2 regions of the Weissella sp. ESL1177 genome follow, and region 1 is predicted to be linked to the other one. Evidence: riboswitches for the same ligand, from Rfam matches in the RefSeq annotation. Region 1 holds a riboswitch; the other holds the start of a gene.

Evidence for each region. Region 1 has a riboswitch for lysine ahead of alr (alanine racemase). Riboswitches for the same ligand answer to the same signal wherever they lie in the genome.
Region 2: another riboswitch for lysine. It lies ahead of AC3B5D_RS05560 (amino acid permease); the one in region 1 lies ahead of alr (alanine racemase).

The regions. Positions count from the first base shown of each region.
Region 1 is NZ_CM176591.1:281,497-287,094, reverse strand. Features, by position in the region: gene lysA (diaminopimelate decarboxylase) at 1-582, opposite strand, end outside; gene alr (alanine racemase) at 592-1,707, opposite strand; lysine riboswitch at 1,803-1,977, opposite strand; gene AC3B5D_RS01435 (aspartate kinase) at 2,085-3,440, shown strand; gene AC3B5D_RS01430 (transposase) at 3,701-4,381, shown strand; gene AC3B5D_RS01425 (IS3 family transposase) at 4,300-5,304, shown strand; gene AC3B5D_RS01420 (DUF3114 domain-containing protein) at 5,408-5,598, opposite strand, start outside.
Region 2 is NZ_CM176591.1:1,160,413-1,166,010, forward strand. Features, by position in the region: gene pyk (pyruvate kinase) at 1-504, opposite strand, end outside; gene AC3B5D_RS05560 (amino acid permease) at 761-2,236, opposite strand; lysine riboswitch at 2,332-2,509, opposite strand; gene AC3B5D_RS05565 (phosphatase PAP2 family protein) at 2,681-3,328, shown strand; gene AC3B5D_RS05570 (formate--tetrahydrofolate ligase) at 3,452-5,113, opposite strand; gene AC3B5D_RS05575 (amino acid ABC transporter substrate-binding protein) at 5,307-5,598, opposite strand, start outside.

The DNA of each region.
Region 1 (5,598 bases):
ATCAGCTAAAGCCTGCTGCAATGCTTGTTGTGCTTGACCACTAGCAACATCAAAACCAAACTTACTGTCTGTTTGACCTGTTGAAATATAGTCATGTGTATGAGCTTCAACACCTGGCGTAATTCTCAACAACACATTTTGTTGTTGCTTTCTTTCCTTCAATAACTCATGTAAAATACTTAATTCATAAAAATTATCAAGAATAATGGTCCCCAAACCATTGTCAATAGCCATCGTTAATTCTTCAATTGATTTATTATTACCATTAAAAGAAACATTAGCCATTGGATAATTTGCTGCTAAAGCTGTTTGAATCTCGCCACCAGAAACAACATCCAAATGGATGCCTTCTTGAGCGGCAACTTCATACATCGCAATCGTTGCAAATGCCTTTGATGCATAAGAGACGACATAATCTAATTTTCGTTTAATGAAAACGGTTTTAAATGCTCGCATTTGTTGCCGAATATGATTCACATCATACACATAAAGTGGTGTTTGATATTGTTTGGCTAAATCAGTTGCAGAAACACCACCAATTGTTAATTCGCCAGCTTCGTTTACTTCATATGGTACTGTCATATTTTCCCCTTAATCTACAAGCACACGCATTAGTCTCTCTTGCAAGCCAGTCGTGACGACCCATGGTGCTAAGCCAACATGCTGTGCAAAGTCCTCTATCGTATTTTCATATTGCCCTTGTTTACCAATGATGGTGACTACCGTGCCAACGGGTAATTCTTCTGGTAAAGAAATCATCATTTGATCCATTGCAAGGCTGCCAATAATTGGCGCTTTCTTCCCGTTCACTAAAACTTCAAAACCTTCTAAGGAACGTGGTAATCCATCGGCATAACCAATGGGTAACGTGCCGACCCACTCATCTGCATGCGTATAATATTTGTGTCCGTAACTAATACCAACATTTGCTGGCATTTGTTTGACAAAAATTAATGTCGTTTCCAATGTTAGAACAGGTTGTAAATAATTATCTGGTCTAACTTCCCCTCGTGATGGTTCGATACCATAAACCACCGTTCCTGCCCGAATATAGTCAGTTGGTAATTCATCTGCATGATACATGGCAGCCCCTGAATTTGCTAAGTGAACCATCGGAGGCATTGGCAAATCATCAGTTAAAGTATGCCAATGGCGTAACTGCGTTTTAAAATAATCAGTTGCAAGTGAATCAGCTTCTGAAAAATGAGTCATGATACTTTGATAAACAAAATAATCTGATCGTTCAGTTAAAAAGTCAATCGCTGTTGCTAATGCTTGTCGACTTCGAAATCCGATTCGACCCATGCCAGTATCAACGCCTAAATTAACCTTCAATGACGCCTGTTGTTTGTTTAAACTCTGTTGCGCAGCTTGTAACCAACTGATATCACTGACCGTTGCAATTAGGTCATTATCAGCCATTAACTTGGCATATTGTGGTAGCGTAATGCCTAAAATAAGGATTGGCACAGTAATACCAGCTTGACGTAGTGCTAAGGCTTCATCTAGGACAGCCACTGCTAAGCCATCAACACCCGCTTTCAGTGCTGCTTGCGCCATCGTTTGCAATCCAAATCCATATGCGTTAGCTTTCACAGCTAAAAACATAAACTTCGCCCCACTTGCCTCTCGTGTGACGGCAACATTATGCGTCACTGCTGCTTGTGATATTTTGATTCTTGTTGGTCTTGTTACTGCTACTACCATGTTTAGCCCCTTTATGATGCCATCTTTTTTACAAAAAAAATCCGACTAACAGCACTATTGCACTGTCAATCGGATTGGTTTCTATTCCTAAAGACTGTGACAATAGCTCCCCGCTGAAATTTAGCGACAGTCTAATAGTTATTTACCATTAGCCCAACAATAACAGGTGCACAAACTGTTTCATTTCGGCAACCGCCCCTTTAACTTAATTTCTTTGTCTGTGCAGACTCCATTAAGCGACTCTTGTTGGTTGCGACCTCTATTAATCATTAACGTAACATTAGAATATATTAATTTAATGTTCATGTCAATACTTGACATTAATCTTTTTTTCACTTTTAATTAGTGCCAATTAGAAATTTATTTGGAGGCAAAAAATGAAAGTTGTAAAATTTGGTGGATCTTCCTTAGCAACGGGTGCTCAGGTACAAAAAGTTTTAAATATTATTCAAGCTGACGCTGAACGTCAAGTTATTGTCGTATCAGCACCAGGTAAACGTTTTGATGGTGATATTAAAGTGACTGATTTACTTAAAACATATGCTGATCAAACCATTGCTGGTACCGATACATCAGAAATTTTAACAACTATTCTGGCGCGCTACCAAGAAATTGTCCAATACTTTTCGTTAGAAGAAACTAAGATTATCCCTCATATCAAACAACAACTTATTCATTTAAATCGCGTTCACTATCCATCATTTGATCACTTATATGCCGCTTTTATGGGGCATGGTGAATTATTGAACGCACAATTGATTGCTTTTATTTTTCAAGAAAAAGGCTTAGCTGCTGATTTTGTTTCTCCTGCTGCATTAGGTCTAACAGTAACTGGTTCACCACGATCAGCACGCTTAAATGAGGCTAGTTATGAAGCTATTAAAAATTATGATTTTGATGATTCACGTTTAATGATTGTTCCTGGATTTATTGCCTATACCAATGATGGTTATGCCGCAACTTTTAGTCGAGGTGGTTCCGATATTACTGGTGCAATCTTAGCACGCGGCTTTCAAGCTGATTTGTACGAAAATTTTACTGATGTATCAGCTATCTATGCTGTTAATCCTAAGGTTGTACCAAATCCTCAATCGATTAAAAAAATGACTTATCGTGAAATGCGTGAACTATCATATGCTGGCTTTGCTGTTTTCCATGATGAGGCCATCATTCCGGTTATTGAAGCAAATATACCAATTAATGTTAAAAATACAAACGACCCACAAGCACCAGGAACCATGATTGTCCCAAATCACGCCATTGATCCAAAGAATCCAGTGACAGGAATTGCAAACGATAATCGTTTTGCGGCACTTTATTTACACCGTTATTTGTTAAATCGTGAAGTCGGTTTCACTTTGAAAATATTACAAATTTTGGCCACTTATCACGTTAGTTATGAACATATGCCATCTGGAATTGATGATATGACTATTATCTTTGATAAATCACAACTTACGCCTGATATTAAAGCCCATATTAGCCATGATTTATACGCAACGATTGCCCCAGATGAACTCGAATGGTTAGATGACTACGCCATTATTATGATTGTTGGTGAAGGCATGCCAAAACATATTGGTACTTTTAGTAAAATTACCACAGCATTAGCTCAAGCAGGTATCAACCTACCGATGATCAACCAAGGTGCTTCACAAATTTCAACGATGATTGGCGTTCCTGTCGATCAGATGGATGATGCTGTCCGTGTCATTTATCAGGCTGTTTTCTAAATTTAAAAGGGGCTAAGACATAAGTCGTTATGATCAGCTGAAAAAGGCGCTAATCTATCAATTTTGATTGGTAGATTAGCGCCTTTAAACGTGTTCCAAAAGACTGAAGTCTTACTGTAACAACAATTAGGCGCTTCCGGTTCTTCGTTATACTGCAAACCAAAATCACCTAATCATTGTTACAATCGTGCTATAGTCTCCTAGAGGTTGACGAAAGAAATAATATAAATTTCTTTCATAAATCTTTAGGGGACTTTTTTATGGCAAATATAAAATTTACAGCAATGGAAAAATATGAATTAATACAAGAATTCCTTGAATCAGGACAAACGGAACGAAGGTTTCAAAGAGAACATCATTTAAATAATATGTCCATCAAACGATGGTTAGATTTGTATAATAATTATGGTATCGACGGACTATGTCCGCCAAAGACACGTCAAAAATATAAACCCGCCTTTAGACGTAAAGTTGTACAAGCTTATTTACAAGGTGCTGGCTCAATGGAGCAATTGGCAATAAAATTCGGCGTACGTAGTTCTACTCAAGTACGTGATTGGGTTTCAAAGTATAATGGGAATAAAGTACCGTCCCGTTCAGTCGGGTATACAAGGAGAATTCCTATGACATCACGAAAACTAACATTTGAAGACCGTGTTAAAATCGCAACTTATGCCATTGAAAATAATCGAGATTATCAGAAAACTGCTCAAAAATTTGATGTCAGTTATCAACAAGTTCGTACGTGGGTTTTAAAAGTTGATCAAAATGGTTTTGAGGCTTTAAAAGATGGTAGAGGTCGAAAAAAATCGCAGAACGAATTATCAGATATGGATAAAGTGTTACTTGAAAATAAACGATTAAAGGCAGAATTAAAAGCAAGCAAAGCACAGGCAGTATTCGCAAAAAAATTTCTAGAAAATCTCAAGAAAGGCAGGTAATAACTAGTCGTGTTATCCATGAAGTTGCGTTCCAGACCATTAAAATAATGCATGAAGAGAATCCAAGAGAATATCCGATCCGCCTATTAGTTAAATTTAGTGGCGTATCTTTTCAGGCTTATTATAAGTGGTTGAAACGACAAAAATCGATTAATGATCAATTCAATGAATTATTGAAAATTAAAATACAGAAGTTAGACAAGCAACATCATCATAATTTAGGGGTTAAACGCATGACGATGTACCTTAACATGGATAAAGAAATCAATCATCGTGTAAATCATAAACGTGTTCGTCGACTTATGCATTATTTAAATATCCGTGCAGATATTCGCAAGAAACGTCACAATCGTATTAAAGCTAATGAACAGTTTATTATTGATAATCTAATGAACCAGAACTTTAAAACAATATTGCCTAATCAAAAATGGGCAACAGATATGACTGAATTAAGATTTGGAGAACATTTAGAAAAAACATTAAGATTATCTGCAGTCGTTGATTTATACGGTACATATGTTTTATCGTTTAACGTTAGTAAAACAGAGACTAGTCAATCAGCTGTACAAACCCTTCAAAGAGCTTATCAATTCGCAGGTAATCCAGCGAATGTTTTAGTGCACTCTGATCGCGGAACAGCTTATACATCATGGGCTTTTAAAAACATCTTGAGTCAACATCATGCACAACGTAGTATGTCTCGGCCTGGAACGCCCTATGACAACGCAATTATTGAGAAATTTTGGAATGATTTCAAAGTTGAATGGTGGGATAAACAACACAGCGACACATTACAAGAAGCAATTGAAGCAATTAAACGAGGAATTGATTACTTTAACAAAGTTAGACGATCGGAAATAATAAATGGCCATACTCCGGAAGAATTCCGGAATATAGCCATTTATGGTGAAGTAATCGCCTAACTAATTCTTATATTATTTTTACCGTCAACTTGACGGGGACCAGTACACGGCTTCAAAACGTCTTTTGTCACACTCTCTTTTATTTATTATCTATATCAGGCTATTAAAATTGATTTTTCGCAAAATTACGTAGATCAGATTCCAAACCAGCATACCGATTAGCTGGCATGACATCTAACGATTGATGGATTTGACCACCAGCATTCGCATAATTAGCCGATTCAGTATTCGCAATCATCTGTAGTTCTGCCAACGAGTAAGTTGCTGGATCCTCAGAAAAGACTAAAACACCCT
Region 2 (5,598 bases), 880 kb from region 1:
TAAGTTAATTGAAACACCTGGTGCATTAACACCTTTACGTGATCCCAAAATACCATGGTTTTGTACTTCAGTTACTAATTCGCGGTTTGCAGCATCTTTTTCAGTGATAACCATGTCAAGCTTACCATCATCAAACAAAACATGTCCGCCAACATGAACATCATCAAATAGTCCAGGATATGTAACAGCAATCTTTTCTTTTGTTCCTTCAATAGAAGCATCCATTGATATACGGACAACATCACCAATATTAAATTCGATCTTACCCGGCTCTTGAACAGTTGTACGGATTTCTGCACCCTTCGTGTCCAACAAGAAACCAACCTTCTTGCCTGCAGCTTTTTCAGCCTCATGAACTGCATTCATTCGTCCTAAATGTTCCTCATGATCCCCATGTGAAAAATTAAAACGGACAACATTTGCGCCAGATTCGATTATCTTTGTAATCGTCTCCACATCAGAGCTGGCTGGTCCAAGCGTTGAAACAATCTTGGTTTTTTTCATGATTTAAAACTTCTCCTTAGTAAAAGATAATTGGTATTTCTATCTATCTGAAATTCATTGTACTATTTATCACTTTCTTTGTATACAAATTCAACTCGTCATTTGTTGCACTGTTAGAACAATTTTTTTCTTGTTAAAATAAAAACCTATTTATATTAAGGAATAAAGCGCTACCATTAATTTAGCTATAAATCGTAAATAATTGCTATAAAAAAAGAATTAGAACAAAATGCTCTAATTCTAACAAACTTCTAAATTAATCTAATGGACGGGCATCAGTATCTAAATCAACTTCTGTTAATTTACGTACCTTGGTATGATTCTTAAACTTATAACCAAAGTACAATACAATAAATAGCGGTACTGACATGTATGTTGTAATAATCCCGGGCCAATTCCAATTTGCAATGCCACCCTTAAATGCCGTCATATCTTGACCAACAACAACAATAATTGATAATACTAAAGCAATAATTGGTCCAACAGGGAACCACTTTGCTTTATAACGCAACTTATTGACATCACGACCTTGTGCAACAAAGGCACGTCGAAAACGGTAATGGGAAATGGCAATACCAATCCATGCTATAAAACCAGTTAAACCAGATGCAGCGACTAGATAATAGTAGATCTCGCGACCGAAAATTGATGTTAAGAACGTTAATAGCCCTACAGCTACTGTGGCAATAACAGCTGGCACTGGAATACCTGTTCGAACATTAACACGCTTAAATATTTTTGGTGCCATACCATCCAAAGCCATAGAATAAAGCATACGAGTAGATGCGTATAGACCTGAATTTGCTGATGAAACAACGGCCGTTAAAATAACGGCATTCATAATTGATGCTGCAGCGGCTAATCCTGCTGACTTAAACACCAGCGTAAATGGCGACACTGCAATATTCGATTCACTTGAACGTAGTAGGTTAGGATCCTTATAGTAAATAACTGCCCCAATCACAAAAATGGCAAGAATATAGAATAACAAAATTCGCCAGAAAATTTGCTTTATTGCTGCTGGTACTGATTTTTCTGGAGTTGCTGACTCACCAGCAGTGATACCAACCATTTCTGTTCCTTGGAAAGAAAAACCTGCAACCATGAAGACAGATAAGATACCACCAAAACCACCAACAAAACCATGATGACCACCAGCCGAAAGATTACGAGCAACATCTGGTTGTTTAAACATAATCCCTAAGATCATTAACAAACCAACGACTAAAAATGCCAAAACTGCGATAACTTTAATCATTGCCATCCAAAATTCTGTTTCTGCATAGGCCTTAGCTGATAACAAATTAATCACCGTAATTAGTACCAAAACTGCCGTTGACCAAATCCAACTTGGTACATTTGGCAACCAAAAGCCCATCACAACACCAACCGTAGCTGATTCTAAGGCAACTGTGATTGCCCAGTTAAACCAATAATTCCATCCCATCGCAAAACCAAATGCTGGATCAACAAAGCGATCTGCATAAACTGAAAACGATCCAGAAATTGGCATATATGTCGCCATTTCACCCAAACTGGTCATTAAGAAATAAACCATCACACCAATCACAGCATATGCCGTCAAGGCACCCATTGGTCCAGCCTGTGAAACTGTTGCACCTGAGGCAACGAACAAACCAGTTCCGATTGTTCCACCAAGTGCAATCATTGAAAGATGACGGGTTTTCATAGTCCTTTTCAGGTATCCCGTCTGTTGTTGACTATCAGCCATAATTCCTCCTAAACAAAGGCCTAACGCATTTAAAAAACAAAAAAATCCTAGTTTATACTTCTATCGTATAAACTAGGAACTGATTAGTTTTTAGTATTGTCGATAGCTCTCCGCAGCCGACTATTTTGCCGCGACAGTCTGCCCACTATTAATGTACACACCAACAATGAATACCACCATATTCATCATTTCGGCAACCGCCCCTTTTATTTAACCTTACTGTCCGTCGACTCAGCTAAATTACTCTTGTTGATTGCAACCTCTATATTATTAAATTTGTACTTCAAATATACATTAATTTATTTTGCTTTGTCAAGCTGTATTTTAAGCAAAGTAAAAACTATTTAAAGCTTTAAGTCGTTTACGTGTTATTTGTTACACACATGTTAAACTTAGTTGAGGAAGTATTTCATGAAATTTAACTGGGTAAAGGAGTATGGGCATATGATAATCGCAAAATCCCACCGACGTTTCATAACGTTAATTATTAGCTTATTATTGTTTATTGTCATTTCAGTGCTAACTTTTGGACATCAAGGATTCTTAAATACGTTCATGCAGATAAATCATGCCATTGCAAGAGGCATTATTCCTGAATGGCTTGAATACATAATTAAACCTGCTTATTTTTTTAGCCATGGCATACCTGTAGGCGTCATTATTTTTTTAATGGCCTTTCTTTTATGGGGGTTTAAATTTAAAATACCCGCTATGTGGATTTTACTGACTAGTTTAAGTGGTTGGCTAATCATTAACATCCTATCATTGTTTTTTAATTCAGCGACTAATGGTACGAAAATCGTTTACCCTGCCCACACAACTTTTTTTATGACGCTACTAATATCTTTTATATTAACAATAATTGTGCCTGAGATTGCTAGTAATACCTTACAGTTTGTCTGTCAAACAGGCTTATTGTTAATTTGGCTTGCAACATTTATAATGACCCTGCTATCACCTCATTATAATCTTGCGGCAGCCATTGCAGGTTGGCTATTAGCACTGGCTTGGCTACAATTTTCTGAAAATGTTTATCGTATGTATGCTGTACCACTTTATCATCAGCGCGTTTTCCGCAATTCATGGTACTAACAAACTATATCATTAATGCATTAGTCCTGTTATATACAATCAGGGACGTGAATCTCACAATTGATCCACGTCCCTTTAAAATGTAACAAAACATTGCAGCCTGCTACATGCTATTTTTTATCCTTAATTAAGGCCGACAATTTCACCATTTTCGTCTATATCAATATCAAATGCTGCCGGATGTTTTGGCAATCCTGGCATTGTTAAAATAGAACCCGTTAATGCCACCAAAAATCCCGCACCTAATTTCGGAATAAATTCTCGAATATGGATATCAAAATTCTTAGCTACGCCGATTTGCTTAGCATCATCCGATAATGAATATTGTGTTTTAGCCATTATTATCGGTAGCTTATCCCAACCATATTTTTTAAATGTTGCTAATTGTTTCGTTGCTTTATTAGAAAGAATTACCTTTTGACCACCATAAATTTCTGTCACGATATGATTTATTTTTACCATTGCATCATCAGTTGCACTATACAATGGTTTGAAATTTTTAACTTGTTCTGTTGCCTGAACTACCCCAGCAGCTAAATCTTGTGCCCCTGTTCCACCTTGAGACCAAACATCCGCAACATATGCTGGTACATCAAAACTAGCGACATAATCCTTAATCAATGACAACTCTTCTGCTGTATCATCAGTAAATTGATTAATTGCGACGACAACAGGAACACCATAACGACCCATACTTTTTAGATGCTGTCCTAAGTTCGCTAATCCCGCTTTCAGTGCTGCTAAGTTAGGAACAGTCAATGATTTCTTATCTTCACCACCATGCATTTTTAATGCTCTAACAGTTGCCACAATAACAATTGTATCTGGTGTTTTCCCAAGTAAAGGAACCTTAAAGTCAAGAAATTTTTCGCCACCTAAATCTGCACCAAATCCAGCTTCGGTCACAACATAATCGGCTAACTTTAAAGCAGATTTCGTTGCTAAGATTGAATTTGTCCCTTGAGCAATGTTCGCAAAGGGACCACCATGGATAAAAGCTGGTGTATGTGCTAGTGTTTGTACCAGATTTGGCTTGATTGCATCTTTTAATAATGTTGTGATTGCTCCAGCAACACCTAAATCAGCAACAGTTACAGGCTCTTTATCATAAGTATAGCCAATCACAATTTTCGCAATACGCTGTTTCATATCTTTTAAATCATGTGACAGAGTTAAAATAGCCATTAATTCCGAGGCCACCGTGATATCAAAGCCATCTTCTCTTGGTATCCCTGATGTTGCTCCCCCTAAACCGATGGTGATATGACGCAATGCACGATCGTTGACGTCCAGGGCACGTTTCCACAAAATACGACGTGGGTCTAAATGCAATGGATTTCCTTGATAGAGACTATTGTCGATCAATGCTGCCAATGTGTTATGCGCACTGGTTAACGCATGAAAATCACCAGTAAAATGCATATTAATATCAGCCATTGGAACAACCTGCGAATAACCGCCTCCTGTGGCGCCACCTTTCATCCCCATAACCGGACCTAAAGATGGTTCACGTAATGCCACAATAGTGCGATGATGTTGTTGCATTAATGCATCTGCTAATCCAACGGTAACTGTTGATTTCCCTTCACCAGCTGGTGTGGGATTGATTGCTGTTACTAGGATCAATTTACCCAACTTGTTTTGCTGATGTGTTTGATTCAGGGTAACTTTTGCCTTGTCTCGTCCATAAGGTTCCCATTCATCTAACGATAGTCCTATTTGATCAGCAATTTTTTCAATTGGCCAAATATTTGCCGACTGTGCAATTTCAATATCTGTTTTCATCCCTAGCTCCCTCTATCCTGCCTACGCAACTATTTATACAACTTAGTCTAACTTTAAAAGTCAATAATCTCAATAAGTTTATCCAAGATTAAAAAAACATCGTATGAAATTGTTTAAAAAAAACCGAAGTGCCAACAATTTGGTAAAACTTCGATTTTATAAATTATTTAAATGAGGACGTACCTATATTTCATTATTTGTTATTAGTACCAAAATAGCGTTGTGAAATTTTATCAATTGTCCCATCTTTTTTCATTTCTGCCAGTGCTTGGTTAATTTTGTGCCGTAATGTCACATCACCTTTACGCATACCAACACCGTAAGAATCAATACCAAATTTCGTCGGAATAACTTTAAATGCATCAGGATCTTTTTCATGAGCAATATAATAGCCTGCATAGTCAGCATCAATCAACACGGCATTCAGGCGACCAACTTGGAGATCGTTTAAGGCTTTATCAAAAGTATCATACTGTTGTGCATCA